Regions from separate parts of the Pseudomonas sp. S3_B08 genome, predicted to be linked through region 2. Evidence: riboswitches for the same ligand, from Rfam matches in the RefSeq annotation. Region 2 holds a riboswitch; each other region holds the start of a gene.
What was found. A riboswitch is a leader RNA that binds a small molecule or an ion and turns the genes downstream of it on or off. The one in region 2 is predicted to bind cobalamin.
Positions count from the first base shown of each region.

Region 1: linked by a shared signal. The riboswitch ahead of AB4N73_RS06695 (CbtB domain-containing protein) and the one ahead of AB4N73_RS10150 (ABC transporter substrate-binding protein) in region 2 are both predicted to bind cobalamin.
Region 3: linked by a shared signal. The riboswitch ahead of cobO (cob(I)yrinic acid a,c-diamide adenosyltransferase) and the one ahead of AB4N73_RS10150 (ABC transporter substrate-binding protein) in region 2 are both predicted to bind cobalamin.

Region 1 covers NZ_CP162750.1:1,465,858-1,472,583, reverse strand. Annotated here, with positions in the region: cobalamin riboswitch at 845-1,063, shown strand; gene AB4N73_RS06695 (CbtB domain-containing protein) at 1,187-1,384, shown strand; gene AB4N73_RS06690 (CbtA family protein) at 1,396-2,097, shown strand; gene AB4N73_RS06685 (cobalamin biosynthesis protein) at 2,094-2,507, shown strand; gene cobM (precorrin-4 C(11)-methyltransferase) at 2,586-3,332, shown strand; gene nfuA (Fe-S biogenesis protein NfuA) at 3,477-4,061, opposite strand; gene AB4N73_RS06670 (fatty acid cis/trans isomerase) at 4,165-6,459, opposite strand; gene metH (methionine synthase) at 6,615-6,726, shown strand, end outside.
Region 2 covers NZ_CP162750.1:2,240,156-2,246,881, reverse strand. Annotated here, with positions in the region: gene AB4N73_RS10155 (FecCD family ABC transporter permease) at 1-272, opposite strand, end outside; gene AB4N73_RS10150 (ABC transporter substrate-binding protein) at 269-1,282, opposite strand; cobalamin riboswitch at 1,424-1,615, opposite strand; gene AB4N73_RS10145 (ParD-like family protein) at 1,825-2,052, shown strand; gene map (type I methionyl aminopeptidase) at 2,049-2,840, shown strand; gene AB4N73_RS10135 (ABC transporter ATP-binding protein) at 3,043-4,197, opposite strand; gene AB4N73_RS10130 (ABC transporter permease) at 4,215-5,024, opposite strand; gene AB4N73_RS10125 (ABC transporter permease) at 5,031-5,939, opposite strand; gene AB4N73_RS10120 (ABC transporter substrate-binding protein) at 5,936-6,726, opposite strand, start outside.
Region 3 covers NZ_CP162750.1:662,121-668,846, forward strand. Annotated here, with positions in the region: gene hda (DnaA regulatory inactivator Hda) at 1-591, shown strand, start outside; gene AB4N73_RS03135 (C40 family peptidase) at 783-1,400, shown strand; gene AB4N73_RS03140 (C40 family peptidase) at 1,616-2,152, shown strand; gene AB4N73_RS03145 (PQQ-dependent sugar dehydrogenase) at 2,280-3,593, opposite strand; gene AB4N73_RS03150 (hypothetical protein) at 3,660-4,244, opposite strand; cobalamin riboswitch at 4,407-4,636, shown strand; gene cobO (cob(I)yrinic acid a,c-diamide adenosyltransferase) at 4,719-5,330, shown strand; gene AB4N73_RS03160 (cobyrinate a,c-diamide synthase) at 5,327-6,709, shown strand; gene bluB (5,6-dimethylbenzimidazole synthase) at 6,706-6,726, shown strand, end outside.

The DNA of each region.
Region 1 (6,726 bases), 770 kb from region 2:
ACTGGGGGTATATCCGTTGCTGCGGTAACGGCTTCTTATGGTTTCGCTCTTACAGCGAGTCCCTTTTTCAAACGCCAAAAAGGAACCAAAAGGCTTTGCCCCGGCGTACGGCCCGCTCGCTGGGGCTCGGGGTACCTTCGTTACGGGACCGATCCGGGCGCAGCGGCTACGGTTTGCTTCGCTGCACCTCCTTCCGCTGTGTACGACTGCGTCGTACGGTCGCTGCGCTCCCACCCCCGGATCGATCCCGTAACGAAGCCTGCCGAAGGGGCAAAAGATCAAAAGCCAGAGCAAAAGCAAAGGCAAAGGCAAAAGATCGCAGCCTTCGGCAGCTCCTACAGTTGGATCGCGCACCAGCTCAAGAACAGGTCGGCTGTCAGGCCGCCTTCGCGAGCAGGCTCGCTCCCACAAAAGCAAAAGCAAAGCAGCGCAGCTGCCCGCGGCGAAGCCGCACCACTCAACAATGAGCGCAAGCTCGAGTGCTCTTGATCTTGATCCACCGGCGACGTCGGAAGGCTGAGTGGAGGGATTGATCCGGGCGTGGGAGCGCAGCGACCGTACGACGCAGTCGTACACAGCGAGTGTAGGTGCAGCGAAGCAAACCGGAGCCGCTGCGCTCGGATCAGTCCCGGAGCGAAGGAAGCCGAGCCTGCGAGGGCCGAACGTAGGAGCAAGCCTTTTTGGGTACTTTTTCGGCGTTTGGAAAAGGTGACTCGCCGTAAGGGCGAAACCCTAAGCCGCCGTTACCGCAGCAACGGATATACACACAAAAACATCAGAAAAATACCCCCACCGCAGTACCGAAAACTCCCGGAAATTGACTAAAAACCCAAACCCATGTTCTCCTGCACACCTTGTTACGGGTGCCCCTCACAGGGTGAAACGGGAAACCGGTGAATCATGTGCTTTACTCAAAGCCATGTCAGTCCGGTGCTGCCCCCGCAACGGTAAGCGAGCGAAGCGTCAGATCCACTGTGCCCCGGCATGGGAAGGTGATGCTTGCAGGTCGGCGACCAGCCAACCCCTCGCGAGCCCGGAGACCGGCCCGCAACACCCAGCACGCGCAAGCGCCGCTGAACACAAACAAACCCGCGGTGGGCGGGCGCTGTTCGAAATCCCTGCGTGCCCGGCCCGCAGGGATTTTCATGCGCTCTGTTTACCCGCTGACATTTCAGAGGGAAGCGCTATGTCGATCATCAGTAACACTGTCAGCCACACTGACCCCATTTCCAGCAGCACCACACTCGGCCAACGCGTCGCCGCCGCCCTCTTTGCCTCGATCCTCGGCGCCAGCCTGGTCTGGTTCGCCGGTTTCTCGCACATCGAAGCGGTGCACAACGCCGCCCACGATACCCGCCACAGCGCCGCGTTCCCGTGCCACTGAGGCCTGCCGAAATGATCAAGCGTATCGCGCAAACCGCAGGCTTCACCGGCTTGCTGGCCGCCCTGCTGCTGACCTTGCTACAGAGTTTCTGGGTATCACCGTTGATTCTGCAGGCCGAAACCTTCGAGAAATCCGAACCGGTCGCGCAAGTCCACGAACACGCCGCCGGCACCGCCGCCCACAGCCATGATGGCGAAGCCTGGGAGCCGGAAGACGGCTGGCAGCGTGTGGTCTCGACCACTGGCGGTAATCTGGTGGTAGCGGTGGGTTTCGCCCTGATGCTCGCCGGTCTTTATACCCTGCGCGCGCCGACCAAGACCTCGCAAGGGCTGCTCTGGGGTCTGGCCGGTTATGCCACGTTCGTTCTCGCGCCGACCCTGGGCCTGCCACCTGAGTTGCCGGGCACAGCCGCCGCCGATCTGGCCTCGCGGCAGATCTGGTGGATCGGCACTGCCGCTTCGACCGCCGTCGGTCTGGCACTGATTGCCTTCAGTCGTCACTGGCTGATGAAGCTTCTCGGTGTGGCGATTCTCGCCGTGCCGCATGTGATCGGCGCCCCGCAACCGCAGGTGCATTCGATGCTCGCTCCAGAGGCATTGGAAACCCAGTTCAAAATCGCTTCGCAGCTGACCAACGTCGCGTTCTGGCTGGCCTTGGGCCTGATCAGTGCATGGTTGTTCCGCCGCAAAAGCGCAGGCCCATATCAGGCATGACCGATGACCGCGCAGCGCCGACCCTCGTGGTCGGCCTCGGCTGCCAGCGGGGCTGCCCGGCCAGTACGTTGCGTGCGTTACTCGATCAAGCGTTGCAGGCGCACCGCATCGAGCTGCGAGCGGTCAAGGCTTTGGCAAGTATCGACCTCAAGCGCGACGAACCGGGGTTGCTGGAACTGGCCACACAATTGAACCTGCCGCTGCAGTATTTCAACAGTGCCGAACTGGCGCCCTATCAGCAGCGCCTCAGCCATCAATCGCAGATCGCCTTTGAGCGCACCGGCTGCTACGGCGTGGCGGAAAGCGCCGCGCTGGCGCTCGCCGAGCAACTGATTCAGGCGCCGGCGAAACTGCTGATCCACCGGCAGAAATATGCGCAGGCCACGCTGGCATTGGCCGGCGCTGCATAAAATCCCGATAATCCCCGCCATCGATCATGAGCACGCTTCATCTGCAGTGTGCCTGCGCCTCTTCACAAGGATTCAACGATGACCGTCTACTTCATCGGCGCCGGCCCCGGCGACCCGGAACTCATCACCGTCAAAGGCCAACGGCTGATTCGCAGCTGCCCGGTGATTATCTACGCCGGTTCGCTGGTACCCGCAGCGGTGCTGGAAGGTCATCAGGCCGAAATCGTGGCCAATAGCGCTGAACTGCATCTGGAACAGATCATCGATCTGATCAGGACTGCCCATGCCCAAGGCCAGGATGTGGCCCGTGTGCATTCCGGAGACCCAAGTCTGTACGGCGCGATTGGTGAGCAGATCCGCTACTTGCGTGAGCTGAACATTCCTTTCGAGATCATTCCGGGCGTAACCGCGACGGCGGCATGCGCAGCGCTGCTGGGCGCCGAGTTGACCCTGCCGGACATTTCGCAAAGCGTGATCCTGACCCGTTACGCCGACAAGACCGCGATGCCCGCCGGCGAAGAACTGGCGAGCCTGGCGCAGCACGGCGCGACCATGGCCATTCATCTGGGGGTCAATCATCTGGAAAAGATACTGGTTGAACTGCTGCCGCATTACGGCGCGGACTGCCCGATTGCCGTTATTCACCGCGCGACATGGCCGGATCAGGACTGGGTGGTAGGTACATTGGCGGACATTGCCGCAAAGGTCGAGGCCAAAGGCTTTCGGCGTACGGCGCTGATCTTGGTTGGCAGGGTGCTGGGCAGCGAGGTGTTCAGCGAGTCTTCGTTGTATCGGGCCGGGCATGCGCATCTTTATCGCCCTTGAAGACGCTTTCGCGAGCAGGCTCGCTCCCACAGGTGATTGCATTTCAATGTGGGAGCGAGCCTGCTCGCGAATGGGTGCGGCAAAAGTTACCCATAAAAAAACGGCGCTCACGGGGCGCCGTTTTTCATGTTCGCAGCGAACACCTTAGTAGTAGGCGTTTTCTTTCTGCGTGTGGTCGGTCACATCGCGTACGCCCTTGAGCTCCGGGATGCGCTCGAGCAAGGTGCGCTCGATGCCTTCCTTCAAGGTTACGTCAGCCTGGCCGCAGCCCCGGCAACCGCCACCGAACTGCAACACGGCGATGCCGTCCTCGACCACATCGATCAGGCTGACCTGACCGCCGTGGCTGGCCAGCCCCGGGTTGATCTCGGTTTGCAGGTAGTAGTTGATGCGCTCGTTGACCGGGCTGTCGGCATTGACCATCGGCACTTTGGCATTTGGCGCCTTGATGGTCAGCTGGCCGCCCATGCGGTCGGTGGCGTAATCAACGACCGCGTCATCGAGAAACGCTTCGCTGAACGAATCGATGTAGGCGGTGAAGCTTTTCAGCCCCAGCGCGGTATCTTCAGGTTTCTCTTCGCCCGGCTTGCAGTAGGCAATGCAGGTTTCGGCGTACTGGGTACCAGGCTGGGTGATGAAGACACGGATGCCGATGCCCGGGGTGTTCTGCTTGGAGAGCAGATCAGCCAGGTAATCATGGGCGGCGTCGGTAATGGTAATAGCGGTCATAAAAACTCCTCGCAGGCGTGGGCGCAGTTTACGCCAATCGGCGCGGCTGACAAAGTCCTAGTATTTTTGTCGGGAAAGAATCTCGTAACACGCCTGCGAATCATCAAAGGTTCTCGTACCGGTTCATATCCAGCACGCCCTCTTCCACCGGGTCGGTTTCGTGGATGTATTGGCTCAGATCGTGGAAATACAGCCAGAACTGCGGATGACTGCGCCGAATGCCCCAGCGCTCGACGATCTTTTCGAACCGATTGACATCCCTGGCGTTTTCCATGGCATCGACAAACGCCGGCACCTGCTCGGCCGGGATGTTGAACATGAAATTCGGGTAACTGCTGAGCACGCCCGGATAGATCGTCAAGGTGTCGAGCCCCGACTGATAGCGCAGCGATTCACCGAGCAGAAACGCCACGTTGCTGTGGGCGCGGTTGCGCAGCACGCTGTAGACCTCGCGCTTGCCGCTGGCGGTTTCGACACGCAGCAAGGTCGCTTCGGGCATCTGGTCGATGACTTTCAGTCCCGCTGCCGGGCGCGAGGCCAGACGGCTCAAAGCCTGCTCGGCATTCTGCAACGCCGGATCGATATTCGGTCGCGAGCAATAAGCGCCGTCGCAGCGATTGATCGGGTCTGGCCGCGCGTTCAGATCACCGTAGCGCGCCAGCAACTGCATGGCGAAATCATGTTTCGGGTCTTTTTCGTCGAGCTTTAATGCGGTCGGTTTGTCGTCATCGATGGCCTCGTAATCGAGCCACATCTTGAATTGGCCGCCATCCTGGTACCAATCGTTGAGGTAGTCCTCGCGCGAGTCGGCGGGCATCAGGCGCAGGAAGTTCTGCTCCGCGCCGTTACGGATCAGATCGAAATACAGACGGGTCTGCGCCTGATGGGAAACGTTGCCGAACACGTCGAAATTGACCGCGAGCTGGTAGTAGGTGCGTTCCAGCAGCGGATAGTCGAACAGCCACATGGTTTGCGGCACCTCTCCGATAAGCCCCTTGGTCACCGAAGCGCTGTCGAAGTGGCGGAAAATGCTCAGCAAGGCGTTGTCGTTGCCGGCCCACAGCGTCGACCAGCTCGGCGCCGGCAGATCGGCATAGCTGTCACGGCGCAGTGCCTCGTATTCGTTGCGCTTGTCGCGGTAGTTGCGCCACAGACTCAGCACGCTGCCGACATCGTCGTTCTGCCCCGGCATCGCCAGCAGCGGCGTGGCCTGGCCGCGGTAGTTCGGGTCGGTGATATAGAGATCATGTTCCGGCGCCTGGAACAGCGCCCAGAAGTTGTCGCGGATCACGTCGGTCGCGATCTGCCCACGGCACACCGGGCCGCGAATGAAGGTGCGGACGAAGTATTCAGCGTTATCGAGCATGAATTGATAGCGCGCCTGCGCCGGAATCGCCTCGAAGGTGGCAAACGGATTGGCGCGGCTTTGCGGCCCGTAACCCGGTAACGCGTTGACCTGCCAGTTGCCGCTGTAGAACAGGCTCTTGATCCGGGCCATTTTCGCCGCGCTCAGCAGATAAGTGATGTGCGTCTTGTGCACGATCACCCCTTGCACCGGCCACAAGCGGTAATACACCTGCGTGCCCGGGTCGTCGTTGGGGCGGCGAGTGGCGATCAGATCAATCGGCTGGCCGCTCGGCGTGCGCGAACGCACCCACTGGAAATAATGCCCCGGCTCGCCGTCCTTGAAATAGATGTGCGCCAGATACCAGTGCTCGAACAACCAGCGCCCGACCAGACTTTGCCGAGCACCGGGAGCATTGAGCAGGTTCTCCCACTGCAGGATCTGCATGGCCTCTTTGGCACTCGGCGCCAGGCTCTGTTCGTCGATCGGCGCGCCAGACGCCAGCCAGCGCTGCAAGGTCTGGTATTGCTGGTCGGTCAGGCCAGTGACCGCCAGCGGCATGCCCTCTTTCGGGTGCGCGCCGGCATATCCGTCGAACTCCGCAGGCATTGCGCATAGATTGTTGCGATTGAGCCCAAGAACAATCTCTTCTGGCAGTTTGGCGTTCGGCGTCAGCGGCGTCTTGTGGCCGAGTTCAAGCATCCGTGCCATCAGCGCGGCCTGACTGCCCTGGGCGTCGAGCACCGAATAGAAGTCTTTCTGTTGCCAGGCGCGCTTGCCGAAGGCGTCGTAAAACAAGCGCGTGGTCGGTGCCGCCTGGGTGCGTTCGCCGTCATATACCGGCATCTTGCTCGCGCCACGGGCGGCGCCTTCGCCACTGCCGAGATTGAGCTGACAGGCCGAGTCATAGCAGGCATGGCAGGCTACGCACTTCTCGGTAAAGATCGGTTGGATATCGCGGGTGTAGGAGATGGAAGAAGAGATGGCAGGATCTTGCGCCGCAACGCTCCCGCTCAGGACCAGCAACCATAAACTGATGAAGCGGTGCGGCATGCTGCTGATCTCGATGATAAAAAAAGGCTGCGATTCTACCGTTATGACGCTCGCACCAACATGAGCGATATTCATGCAAAAGCTGCACATGCTCCAAAAGCGCACAGGTTTGCTATGATCGCGCTCCTTCGTAATGGTCTTTCCGAGTAGTCCACATGTCCGATCGCAGCGTCCGCCTTCAAGCTCTCAAGCAAGCCCTCAAAGAGCGCATCCTGATTCTCGACGGCGGGATGGGCACGATGATCCAGAGCTACAAGCTCGAAGAAC
Region 2 (6,726 bases):
AACGGATTGCGCAGCAGCGATTGCAGGATTACGCCACAGGTCGCCAGACCGGCGCCGCAGGCCGCCGCGACCAGCGCGCGGGTCAGGCGATAGTTCCAGACAATGCCTTCGTCGATCGGGTCGAGCACATAACCGGCGCCCCACAGCTTGTTCGCCAGCACCTGCAACACCACGCTCGGCTCGATCGAAGTCTCACCAATGGCCACGCCGCCAATCAGCGCGACCGACAGCGTCAACAGCACCAGCAGCAAACGGATCAGGCGTCTGCTCATGGCGACAGGTCGTAGCCGTTGATGGCGCTGGCCAGTTGTTCGAGGCCGTCGAAGGTGCGCAGGCTGGCCTGCATGGCCATGGCGTCAAGGATGATGATGCGGTTGTGCTTGACCGCGTCCATGTTGCGCGTCACCGGATCACTGCGCAGGAAGGCGAGTTTCTTCTGATAGTCGTCCGCCGGGAAACGTCGACGATCCATGCGCGCGATCACCAGAAACGTCGGGTTGGCCTTGGCGATGGTTTCCCAGCCGACGGTTGGCCATTCTTCATCCGACTCGACGACGTTGCGCACGCCGAGGGTGCTGAGCATGAAATCGGGCACACCTTTGTGCCCGGCCACGAAAGGCTCGATGTCCATCTCGGCGCTGGAGAACCACACCAGGGCGCTGACGTCTTTGCGCTGCTGCTTTTTCGCGGTGGCGATCGACTGCGCGAGGCTGGCTTTGAGCTGCTCATTGAGCTGCTCGCCACGCGCCTGCACATCGAAAATCGCCGCCAGTTGGCTCACGCTTTTGTAGATGCTGTCGATGCGAAACGGCGCCAGCCGCGTGCCGTCCGAACCGACGAGGTTGTCCTTGGCTTCGCAATCGGAGGGCAGCAGATAGGTCGGAATCTTCAGTTCATGAAACTGCTCGCGGGTGCCGACCGCGCCTTGCGGGCCGACCATCCATTCCAGCTCGACGGCAACCAGCTCCGGGCGTTTAGCGATCACCGCTTCGAAACTCGGCTCGTTATCGGCGAGGCGCTCGATCGTGTCGTTCTGCGCTTTGTATGTGCTCAGCACGTCGTTGAACCACAGCGAAGTGCCAACGACTTTGTCGCCCAGACCCAAGGCATAGAGCATTTCCGTGCCGGCCTGGCCGATGGTCACCGTGCGCGCAGGCGCGTGCTGAAAGGTCAGGCTGCTGCCACAGTTTTCGACGGTCAGCGGATACGCAGTCGGCGCCGCTTGCGCCAGGGGGCAAAGACTCAGAGTGGTGAGCAGGGTGGCAACGCGGGGCAGCAGCATGTGGCAGTCTCCAGAGGGAACCGTACGGGAGTGGGCGGGTACGGTTTGGAAACACACCTCGGGCGCGGTCGTGGAAACTGCGCAAGGCCGGCACGGGGAAAATGCGCACGGCACGATGTCCTTCCCGGACACCCCGCCGGTTGGTCAGTCACTGTGCCGGCAGGTCTCCTGACTGATGCGTCATCGCCACGCTCCGGCCTTCCCGGGGTTCACCCAGTGGCAGTCGAGGAGCAGGCTCGGCACCTACAGTTGCGGGGGCAGTTCCGATTGATGCGTGGAGCACCTCGGATTCCCTATTAATTCCGTGTGGAAACCGGCGCGGGCATGGTAGTCGATCAGGCCGCTGATGGGGAGCCGAATCTGCTTTGGTAGGAGCTGCCAAAGGCTGCGATCTTTTGATCTGGTCTTTAACGGGCAAGATCAAAAGATCGCAGCCTTCGGCAGCTCCTACACGGGTGCGTGTTTGCGTGGCGAAGCGTTTGCAATCCGAGGGTAAGCTTGGCTAGTATACGATCCATATACATTTCGTATCGGATATAGACATGGGCATCGTAAAGATTTCAGAGGACATGCACGAGAATCTGCGCATCTCCAGCAACGCCCTCAGCCGCTCGATCAACGCGCAGGCTGAGCACTGGATGCGCATCGGCATGCTCGCCGAGCTGCATCCCAATCTCGACCACAGCGCCATTTGCCGCCTGCTGATCCGCGCCGAACAGAATGGTGGGCTGGATCTGCAACAACTGACTCAGGAAGCCGTCAGCGCATGAGAAACCAGATCAAGATCAACACCCCGGCCGACATCGAAAAATCCCGCGCTGCCGGCAAACTCGCCGCTGAAGTGCTGGCAATGCTGGTGCCGCATGTGAAGGCTGGCGTGACCACCGATGAGCTGGATCGACTGTGCAACGATTACATCGTCAATGTGCAGAAGGCGGTGCCAGCCAATGTCGGTTATCACGGCTTCCCGAAAACCGTCTGCGCGTCGGTCAACGATGTGGTGTGCCACGGGATTCCATCGGGTACGCCATTGAAAGACGGCGACATCGTCAACCTCGACATCGCGGTGATCAAGGACGGCTGGTTCGGCGATACCAGTCGCATGTATGTGGTGGGCGAGGCGACTCGTGAAGCGCAGCACCTGATCAAGACCACCTACGAAGCCATGTGCGCAGGCATCCGTGCAGTGAAGCCGGGCGCAACGCTGGGCGATATCGGTCATGCGATCCAGCGCCTGGCGGAGGCGGAGGGCTTCAGCGTGGTGCGCGAGTACTGCGGCCATGGCATCGGCAAGGTCTATCACGACGAACCGCAAATCCTGCATTACGGCTTTCCCAATCAAGGGCTGAAGCTTAAGGCCGGGATGATTTTCACCGTGGAACCGATGCTCAATGCCGGCAAACGCCATGTGAAGAACATGCCGGATGGCTGGACCGTATTGACCAAGGATGGCTCCTTGTCGGCGCAGTGGGAGCATATGGTCGCGGTGACGGAGACCGGGTTTGAAGTGCTGACGGCTTGGCCGGATGAGATTGAAGGGTACCGGGCCATTGGCTAATACCGTGTCGCCTGCTTGCCCTCACCCTAGCCCTCTCCCAATGGGAGAGGGGACTGACCGAGGTGTTGTGCGAGATACGCCGACGTGCGATACCGAGTCGAACTTACATTTTGAACAGCATTAAGATCGGCTCCCTTTCCCCCTCGCCCCCCGTGGGGGAGAGGGCTGGGGTGAGGGGGTAGATCCAACTGACTCAGCGCAATCAGTGAGCACCGGCAGCCTTGTTCAAGTCGCTCTCGGTCCACTCGGTATAAACACAAGCATCCGCCGTCGCCCAGCGCACCCGTACCGGATCGCCGGCCTTGAGCGGCATGCCCGCTGCCGATAGCGCTTTCACCGTCATCGACGTCCCGCCCGCAGTCACCACGCTGCAGGTCTGGCTTTCACCGAGAAACAGCACCTCCACAACGTTCGCCGACACCTCATTCCAGCCCGCTGCCAGCGGCTCATCCAGCGCCTGCTGCGTGCTCAGCGCCAAGGCCTTTTCCGGACGCACCATCAGCAGCACATCCTGATCAGTGTGCAACCCGGACGTCAGCCGAATCGACAACGACTGGCCCTCGAAACTCGCCGCTGCATTGCCTTGCGCCTTGAGCTTGAGGAAGTTCGAATTACCCAGGAACGACGCGACAAATGCATTCGGCGGATTCTGATAAAGGTCATAACCACTGCCCAGCCCGACAATCTTGCCGTGGCTGAAAATCGCGATGCGTTGCGACAGACGCATGGCTTCTTCCTGGTCGTGGGTCACGTACACGATGGTGATACCCAGGCGTCGGTGCAGTTGGCGCAGTTCATCCTGCAAGTCCTCGCGCAGCTTCTTGTCCAGCGCGCCCAACGGTTCATCCATCAGCAGAATGCGCGGCTCGTAAACCAGCGCCCGGGCGATGGCAACCCGTTGTTGCTGGCCACCGGACAGTTGCGAAGGGCGGCGATGGGCGAACTGTTCGAGTTGCACCAGCTTCAACATCGCATCGACGCGCTTTTCGCGCTCGGCCGCAGCCAGTTTGCGAATGGTCAGAGGGAAGGCGATGTTGTCGCGTACCGACAGATGCGGGAACAGCGAGTAACGCTGAAAGACCATGCCGATGTCGCGCTTGTGCGGCGGCACGTTGACCAGCGACTGGCCGTTGACGAGGATCTCGCCGCTGCTCGGTGTTTCAAAACCGGCGAGCATCGACAGCGTGGTGCTTTTGCCCGAGCCGCTGGAGCCGAGGAAGGTGAGGAATTCACCGTCCTTGATGTCCAGCGAGATATTGTCGACGGCAGCGAAATCGCCGTAGTGCTTGTTCAGGTTGCGCAGGCTGACCAGGGGTTTGTCGTTCTGCTGGGATGCGTCTTTGATCACGGCACTCATGTCGTACTCCTGGGCGCTCAGGCGCTGATTTCGTTGCGCCGGCGCAGGGCGACGGCGATCACCATGACCAATACCGACAGGCCGATCAGCAGCGTCGAAGCGACGGCGATCACCGGGGTCAGGTCCTGGCGCAAAGTGGTCCACATTTTCACGGGAAGGGTTTGCAGAGTCGGGCTTGCCATCATCACGCTGAGCACCACTTCGTCCCAGGAAACGAGGAAGGCGAAGAGGGCGCCGGCGACCATCCCCGGACGAATCGCCGGGAACGTCACCTTGAACACCGCTTGCAAGCGCGAGGCACCGCAGATTACCGCCGCGTCTTCAATCGACTGATCGAACAGCTTCAGCGAGTTGATGATCGAGATGATGGTGAACGGCAGCGCGACGATCACATGGCTGACGACGAAGGCGAACATCGTTCCGGTGTAGCCGAGCTTGAGAAACAGCGCGTACACCGCCACGGCAATGATCACCAGCGGCACGATCATCGGCAGGGTGAACAGGCCATAGAGCATCTCGCGGCCGGGAAAGCGTCCGCGCACCAGCGCAAACGCGGTCGGCAAACCGAGCGCCACAGCGCAGATGGTGGTCAGCACGGCAACTTTTAGGCTGGCGGCGGCGGCGTTCATCCAGTCGGGATTGGAGAAGAACTGGCCGTACCATTTCAGCGTCCAGCCCGGTGGCGGGAACACCAGCCACTGCGAGGAGCCGAACGACAGCAGCACGATGAACACGATCGGCAACAGCAGGAACAGGCCGATCAGCCCAGTCGTAGCGTAGAGGCCGAAACGCATGCGCCGGCTCATGGCATTGGGGGTCAGGAGCATGTCGGCTTACCTCGCGTTACTGGCGCCAACCGGGGATTCCGGTTGAAGCTTCAGGTAGAAGTAGAACAGCACCAGGGTAATTGCGATCAGCAACGCGGCGCCGGCACTGGCCAGGCCCCAGTTGAGGAACGATTGCACCTGCTGAATGATGAACTCCGGCAGCATCATGTTCTGCGCCCCGCCGAGCAGCGCGGGGGTGACGTAGTAACCGAGCGACATTACGAACACCATCAAACCGCCGGACGCCAGACCCGGCCGGCACAGCGGCAGGAACACCCGGAAGAAGTTGGTCCACGGACTGGCGCCACAGATCGAGCCGGCCTGCAGGATCATCGGGTCGATGGCCTGCATGGTCGCCTGCAACGGCAGTACGATGAACGGGATCATGATGTAGCTCATGCCGATCACCACGCCCGTCAGGTTGTGCACCATCTCCAGCGGTTGATCGATGATGCCCATGGCCATCAAGGTCTTGTTGATTACGCCCGAGGCTTGCAGCAACACCAGCCACGAATAGGTGCGGGCGAGCAGGCTGGTCCACATCGACAGCAGCACGATGTTGAGGATCCAGCGCCCCCAGCCGCGCGGCACCAGGGTGATCGCCCAGGCCAGCGGAAAGCCCAAGAGCAGGCTGAACAGCGTCACCAGCCCGGCCACCGAAAAGGTGTTGAGCAGCACTCGCGCATAGGCCGAGTTGGCGAACAACTGTTCGTAGTTGCCGAGACCAGGCACAGGTTCCAGCACACCGCGCAACAGCAGGCCAATCAACGGCGCGAGAAAGAACAGGCCGAGGAACAGCAGCGCCGGTACGAGGTTGCCGGCGCCGCGCCAGCGTTGCTTGAAAGCCGAACCGGCAGCGCCGGCGGCGCTCCCGGTGGCAGTGGAAGGACGGGGCGCAGTGGCCGCGATTTTCATTTGACCAGCCATTCGTTCCACCGTGTCGCGATAGCCGGACCGTTCTTGGCCCAGTAAGCGAAATCAAGGGTGATCTGATCCTTGGCGTAAGCCGTCGGCAGGTTGGGGGCCAGCGTCGAATCCAGACGCTCCACACTGTCGAGGTTGACCGGCGCGTAGGCGGTCAGGTTGGAGAAGTCGGCCTGGCCTTTGGCGCTGCTGGCATTGGCGAGGAACTTCATCGCCGCATCTTTGTTTTTCGAGCCTTTGGGGATGACCAGAATGTCGGCCATGACCAGGTTCTGCTTCCAGCTCACGCCGACCGGTGCGCCGTCTTCCTGCAGGGCGTGCACCCGACCGTTCCAGAACTGGCCCATGCTCGCTTCGCCGGACGCCAGCAGTTGCTGCGACTGCGCACCGCCGCCCCACCAGACGATGTCTTTCTTGATGGTGTCGAGTTTCTTGAAGGCGCGATCCAGATCCAGCGGGTAGAGCTTGTCAGCCGCAACGCCGTCGGCCAGCAGCGCCAGTTCGAGCACGCCGGGGCTTGGCCATTTGTACAGGGCGCGCTTGCCCGGGTAGGTCTTGGTGTCGAACAGCGCGCTCCAGTCCTGCGGCTTGTTGGCGCCGAGCTTGCCTTCGTTGTAGCCGAGGACAAAGGAGAAGAAGAACGAACCGACGCCGTGATCGCTGACAAAGCGCGGGTCGATCCTGTCGCGCTGGATCACTTTGAAATCGAGGGGTTCGAGCAGGCCTTCGGCAGCGGCGCGCAGGGCGAAATCGGCTTCGACATCGACCACGTCCCACT
Region 3 (6,726 bases), 1.6 Mb from region 2:
GCCGACGCCGGGTGGACGGAGAGCCTGATCTACCTGTGGGGCAAGCACGGCGTCGGGCGCACGCATCTGTTGCAGGCCGCGTGCCTGCGCTTCGAGCAGATGGGCGAACCGGCGGTGTATCTGCCGCTGGCCGAGTTGATGGACCGCGGCGTGGAAATCCTCGACAACCTTGAGCAGTACGAACTGGTCTGTCTGGATGACTTGCAGGTGATTGCCGGCAAGGCCGACTGGGAAGAGGCGATGTTTCATCTGTTCAATCGTCTGCGTGACAGCGGCCGACGCCTGCTGATCGCCGCGTCCACTTCGCCGCGCGAATTGCCAGTGAAGCTGGCCGACCTGAAATCGCGCCTGACCCTGGCGCTGATCTTCCAGATGCGCCCGCTCTCCGATGAAGACAAATTGCGTGCGTTGCAATTGCGCGCATCCCGTCGCGGTCTGCACCTGACCGATGAAGTCGGGCACTTCATTCTCACTCGCGGCACGCGGAGCATGAGCGCGCTGTTCGATCTTCTCGAGCAGCTTGATCAGGCGTCCCTGCAAGCGCAACGCAAGCTGACCATTCCCTTCCTCAAGGAAACTCTTGGCTGGTAGTAGTGGGCTTTTGCCAGCTTTCAGGCGCCAGAAAACCCGCGTCCCTGCGCCGATTCACCGGCCAGACGAGTTACGCGCTTAGATGTAAACGCGAAACCGGGAAGTCACATAAAGTTCGATTGAATTTGCAAATGAGGACGATAGCGGGCATAGTCTCGGCTTCTTTACAACTATCAGCCACGGTCGTGCCCATGCTAAAGCGCTTCGCACCCCTCGTGCCTCTCGCACTCGTTACCCTGTTATTCGGTTGTGCTGCTCATTCTCCGGTTCAAGAGCCGCCGCAACAGGTCAAGAATTCTGCTACCGCCCAGTCTTCCGTTATTTACCAGGAAGAGCTGGACACCGAAAAAGAACTCAACCAGTTCAACGGCAGCAAGCCTTATCAGCTTCCTGTACTGGCTGACAGCATCCTCGAACGCGGCATGTCCCTGATCGGTACTCGTTACCGTTTCGGCGGTACCTCTGAAGCCGGTTTCGATTGCAGCGGTTTCATCGGTTACCTGTTCCGCGAAGAGGCGGGCATGAACCTGCCGCGCTCCACTCGCGAAATGATCAACGTTGATGCGCCCCTGGTTTCGCGCAGCAACCTTGAGCCGGGTGATCTGCTGTTCTTCGCCACCAATGGTCGTCGCGGTCGTGTCAGTCACGCCGGCATCTACCTGGGTGACAACCAGTTCATTCACTCCAGCAGTCGTCGCAGCGGCGGTGTTCGCATCGACAGCCTGGGTGACAGCTACTGGAGCAAGACCTTCATCGAAGCCAAGCGTGCACTCGCCATGGCGCCGACCGTGGTCACCGCTCGCAAGTAAGCGCGATGTCGCTGCGTTCGCGGCGACAAAACGGCACGGCAACGGAGTAGACCTAAACTTTACAAGGTGAAGTTAAAGTCTTACTTGAAGTTTGCCGCGTAGCCGCTAGAATCCTGAATCTATATTGATGGCAAACCGCCTGCGTGATGACGCAGGCGGTTTTGTTTCTGTCCATTCGGCAGAGAAAGCCGCAGCCAGATCAGGATGTTCTGCTTATGACGATGTCGGCCCGCCTCACCTTGATCCTTTGCGCCGCGCTGCTCAGCGCCTGCGCCAGCCGCACACCGCCGCCAGCCCCCGTGGTTCGCGCGCCGATCGTGTTCGCTCCCTCCCAGGCTTTTTCCCCCGTTGCTGAAGACGTGCTGTTCCGCGCCCTCGGCCTGGTCGGCACGCCGTATCGCTGGGGCGGCAACACGCCAGATTCCGGTTTCGATTGCAGTGGTCTGATCGGTTTCGTCTACCGCGACGCGGCGGGCATTTCGCTGCCACGCTCGACCCGCGAAATGATCGTCATGCAGGCGCCGAATGTCGGCAAGGAAGGCCTGCAGACCGGCGACCTGATCTTCTTCGCCACCAATGGCGGCTCGCAGGTCAGTCATGCGGGGATTTACGTCGGCGAGGGGCGCTTCGTGCATGCGCCGGCCACGGGCGGCACGGTCAAGCTCGATAGCCTGTCGAAGGCGTATTGGCAGAAGGCGTATCTGAGCGCCAAGCGGGTGTTGCAGCCGGGGCAGCTGGCGCATAACCCCTAGTGCGTATGCATAACTAAATGTGGGAGCGAGCCTGCTCGCGAAGGCGGAGTGTCAGTTGACAATGATTTGACTGATAAACCGCTTTCGCGAGCAGGCTCGCTCCCACATTTTTTGCTTCGCGCTTAACTTACTTGCTGGCAGAAACGCGCCACACCTTGTTGCCCACATCATCTGCCACCAGCAAGCCACCTTGCTGATCGATCACCACGCCCACCGGGCGGCCCAGCGCGTTCTCGTCCTTGTCGAGGAAGCCGGTCAGCACATCCACCGGCTGCCCGGTCGGCTTGCCGCCAGTAAACGGCACGAAAATCACCTTGTAGCCACTGTGCGGTTTGCGGTTCCACGAGCCGTGTTGGCCAATGAATGCGCCTTCCTTGAATTGCGCCGGCAAGCGGTTGCCCTCGGCGAAGGTCAGGCCCAGCGAAGCGGTGTGCGGACCGACCGCGTAATCCGGAGCGATGGCCTTGGCCACCAGATCTGGATTCTGCGGTTTGACCCGCACATCGACGTGCTGGCCGTAGTAGCTGAACGGCCAGCCATAGAAGCCGCCATCCTTGACCGAGGTGATGTAGTCCGGCACCAGATCGCTGCCGATTTCGTCACGCTCGTTGACCGCTGTCCACAAGGCGCCGCTGGTGGGTTCCCAAGCCAGGCCGTTGGGGTTGCGGATACCCGAGGCGAAGATGCGGTGGTTGCCGGTCGCACGATCGACTTCCCAGATCGCCGCGCGGCCTTCTTCCTGATCCAGACCGTTTTCGCCGACGTTACTGTTCGAGCCGACGGTGACGTAGAGCTTGTTGCCGTCCTTGCTGGCGATGACGTTCTTGGTCCAGTGGTGATTCAGCGTGCCGCCGGGCAAGTCGACGACTTTGATCGGTTGGGTCTTGATCTCGGTGGCGCCCGGCTCGTAGTTGAAGCGCAGCAGGCGGTCAGTGTCGGCTACGTACAAATCGTTGCCAACCAGCGTCATGCCAAATGGCGAGTTGAGGTTCTGCAGGAACACCGTGCGGGTTTCCGCGACGCCATCGTGGTCGGCATCACGCAGCAGGGTGATGCGGTTCGGGCTGGGCACGCCGGCGCCGGCCTTGCCCATGACTTTCTTCATCACCCAGCCACGAATGCCTTTGCTGTCATCGGGCTTGGGCGGCGCATTGGTCTCCGCCACCAGCACATCGCCGTTGGGCAGCACGTAGAGCCAGCGCGGGTGATCGAGGCCTTCGGCAAACGCGGCGACCTGGGTGCCGGCCGCTGCGGTCGGTTTCGCGCCGTCCGGCCAGCCCACCGCCGGGGCGATGTTGACTGTCGGGATCAGCGTCTTGTTCGGTTCGGGCAGTTTCGGTGACGGACCGGTGCCGTCGGAGACTTGCAGGCTGGAGGTTTCACCGCAGGCGGCGAGCCCGCCAGCGACGGCGATGATAAGAGCGAGTTGGGCCTTGCGCATTGCTGATCTTCCCTATGAATGCATTCCTAAACATAGAGGAGGGCGCAGGCCCGATGGTTCAACTGCTCAACCGCGGGCTTCCTTGAACAGCATGGCGATGCCCGGATGATAGTTGCCCGCGTCGCTGTGCAATTTGCGATAGGCGTAGGGGAAATACCAGGCCACGGCGCAGGTGTGTTCCTTTTGCAGGTCGTCTACCATGTCCTGCAATTCTTCGGGGCTGGCGCTGTGCTGAGGTTTTTGCGGAGCAACAAAGAGGCAGCCGAGCTTGAGATCGCTGGCGTAACTGATGCGCTTGGCATCGGCGGTGACGTCGAGCAGTGCCTGGGTCAGGTTGAGGTTGTTGACCCGTGGCCAGCGTTGCGTGGCCTGAATGAACGCGCGGTCTTCGGCGCCGGCAATCAGCAGGTCGGCGCGAGCATTGCGTTCGCCTTCTTCGTTCTGTTTGCGCGTGGCCGTGTCGTTCAGCGTGACCATTTCAGCCATCCACGCCGCTGCCGAGAGCAGGCCGAGATTGGCTTTCTCGTCGTGCCAATATGGCGTTTCGTTGTCGCCGCGTACGGTGTTGTAGCGATCGATACAGTCAAACCAGCGTTCCAGCACCGGGCGCAGAAATTCCAGGCGCGGGTTGCTGATGATCATGCCTTGCATCGTCGTCATCCTTATTGTTGTAGTGGGCTTTTCGGGAAAAGCATGGCTCTTTGATATCACTTGTCGCAGTCTGGCACAAGATTGCCGCTGCACAATGGATCAACGGCAGTTATTCGCGCGCAAAGCGCCTCTTCAATTGACGCTCCACCCCCAACCCTCTAACCTTCGCCGCTTGTTTCAGGTGCTCTGTGGCCCCGCGTCGACAGAGTGAAACAGGGAAGCCGGTGAGGGTGGTCTTCAAGCGAAGCCACGACGATCCCGGCGCTGCCCCCGCAACGGTAAATGAGTGAAAACTGCGCCTTGAGCCACTGCCTCGAAAGAAGCGGGAAGGCGCGCAGTCCGGCGAAACGCCGCTCATGAGCCCGGAGACCGGCCTGATCCATCTCAGCGGCATCACGGTGGGCGATGCCAGGCTTTTTGCCGTCTATTCTTGTGCCTGCCCGCCGTTATCCAGCCTCAACGGAGAGCTCCCCCATGACTGATTCCCCCGAGCGTGACGAACGCCATCTGGCGCGCATGCAGCGCAAGAAAGCCGTGATCGACGAACGCATCGCCAACTCTCCCGACGAGTGCGGCCTGGTGCTGGTGCTGACCGGCAACGGCAAAGGCAAGAGCAGCTCGGCGTTCGGCATGCTCGCCCGCGCGATGGGCCACGGCATGCAGTGCGGCGTGGTGCAGTTCATCAAGGGCCGCAACAGCACTGGCGAAGAATTGTTTTTCCGCCGCTTCCCCGAGCAGGTGCGTTTCCACGTCATGGGCGAAGGCTTCACCTGGGAAACTCAGGATCGTCAGCGCGACATCGCCGCTGCGACCGCCGCTTGGGAAGTTTCGCGTGAATTGTTGCGCGACCCTTCGATCGGTCTGGTGGTGCTCGATGAATTGAACATCGCCCTCAAGCACGGCTACCTCGATCTCGATCAGGTGCTCAGCGATTTGCAAGCGCGCCCGCCGATGCAGCACGTGGTGGTCACCGGTCGCGGCGCCAAGCCGGAAATGATCGAGATGGGCGACACGGTTACCGAGATGGGCATGCTCAAGCACGCCTTCCAGGCCGGGATCAAAGCGCAGAAAGGCGTCGAACTTTGAAGCCACCACGTCACTGCCCCGCGGTGTTGATCGCCGCGCCGGCCTCCGGTCAGGGCAAGACCACCGTCACCGCCGCACTCGCCCGTTTGCATCGCAATCAGGGGCGCAAGGTGCGCGTGTTCAAATGCGGCCCGGACTTTCTCGACCCGATGATCCTCGAGCGCGCCAGCGGTGCGCCGGTGTATCAACTGGACATGTGGATGGTCGGCGAGCAGGAAAGTCGCCGGCTGTTGTGGGAAGCCGCCGCCGAGGCTGACCTGATTCTGATCGAGGGCGTGATGGGCCTGTTCGACGGCACGCCATCCAGCGCTGATCTGGCGCGCCACTTCGGTGTGCCGGTGCTCGGCGTGATCGACGGCACCGCCATGGCGCAGACCTTTGGCGCCTTGGCGCTGGGCCTGGCCAAGTATCAGCCGGACTTGCCGTTCGCTGGCGTGCTGGCCAACCGCGTCGGCACCTTGCGCCATGCGCAATTGCTCGAAGGCAGCCTCACCGAAGGTCTGCGCTGGTACGGTGCGCTGTCCCGCGAAACCGGTATCGAATTGCCGAGCCGCCACCTCGGCCTGGTTCAGGCCAGCGAATTGAATGATCTGGATCTGCGCCTCGACGCGGCCGCCGATGCGCTGGCCAGCAGTTGCGAGGTCGCGCTGCCACCCGCCGTAGAATTCGCCGCGCCTGAGATCATCGCCGCCGAGCCTCTATTAAAAGGTGTGCGCATCGCCGTTGCCCGCGATGAAGCCTTTGCCTTCACCTATGGCGCCAGTCTCGATCTGCTGCGGGCTATGGGCGCTGAATTGCGCTTCTTCTCGCCGATCCGCGACACGCAATTGCCCGAGGCGGACAGCCTGTATCTGCCGGGCGGCTATCCAGAGTTGCATCACGTCGCGCTGGCGCAAAACGCTTCAATGCTGGCGGCGATCCGCGCGCACCATGCGGCGGGCAAGCCGTTGCTCGCTGAATGTGGCGGCATGCTTTATCTGCTTGATTCTCTGACTGACGTGGAAGGCACCCGTGCTGAGCTGGTCGGTTTGCTCAAGGGCGATGCGGTGATGCAGAAGCGTCTGGCGGCGCTGGCGTTGCAGGCGGTTGAATTGCCGGAAGGGGAGTTGCGTGGGCATACCTATCATCATTCCCTGACCACCACAGAGCTGACGCCGATTGCCCGTGGGCTGAGTCCCAATGGCGGGCGCGGCGCTGAGGCGGTTTATCGCGAGGGGCGGATGACGGCTTCCTATGTGCACTTTTATTTTCCGTCGAATCCGACTGCGATTGCGGCATTGTTTGCGCCAGATCGTGAGGCCGCCTTCGCGAGCAGGCTCGCTCCCACAATGGATGACCTGAACCCTGTGGGAGCGAGCCCGCTCGCGAAAGGCCCATGACCGACAACACATTCTCC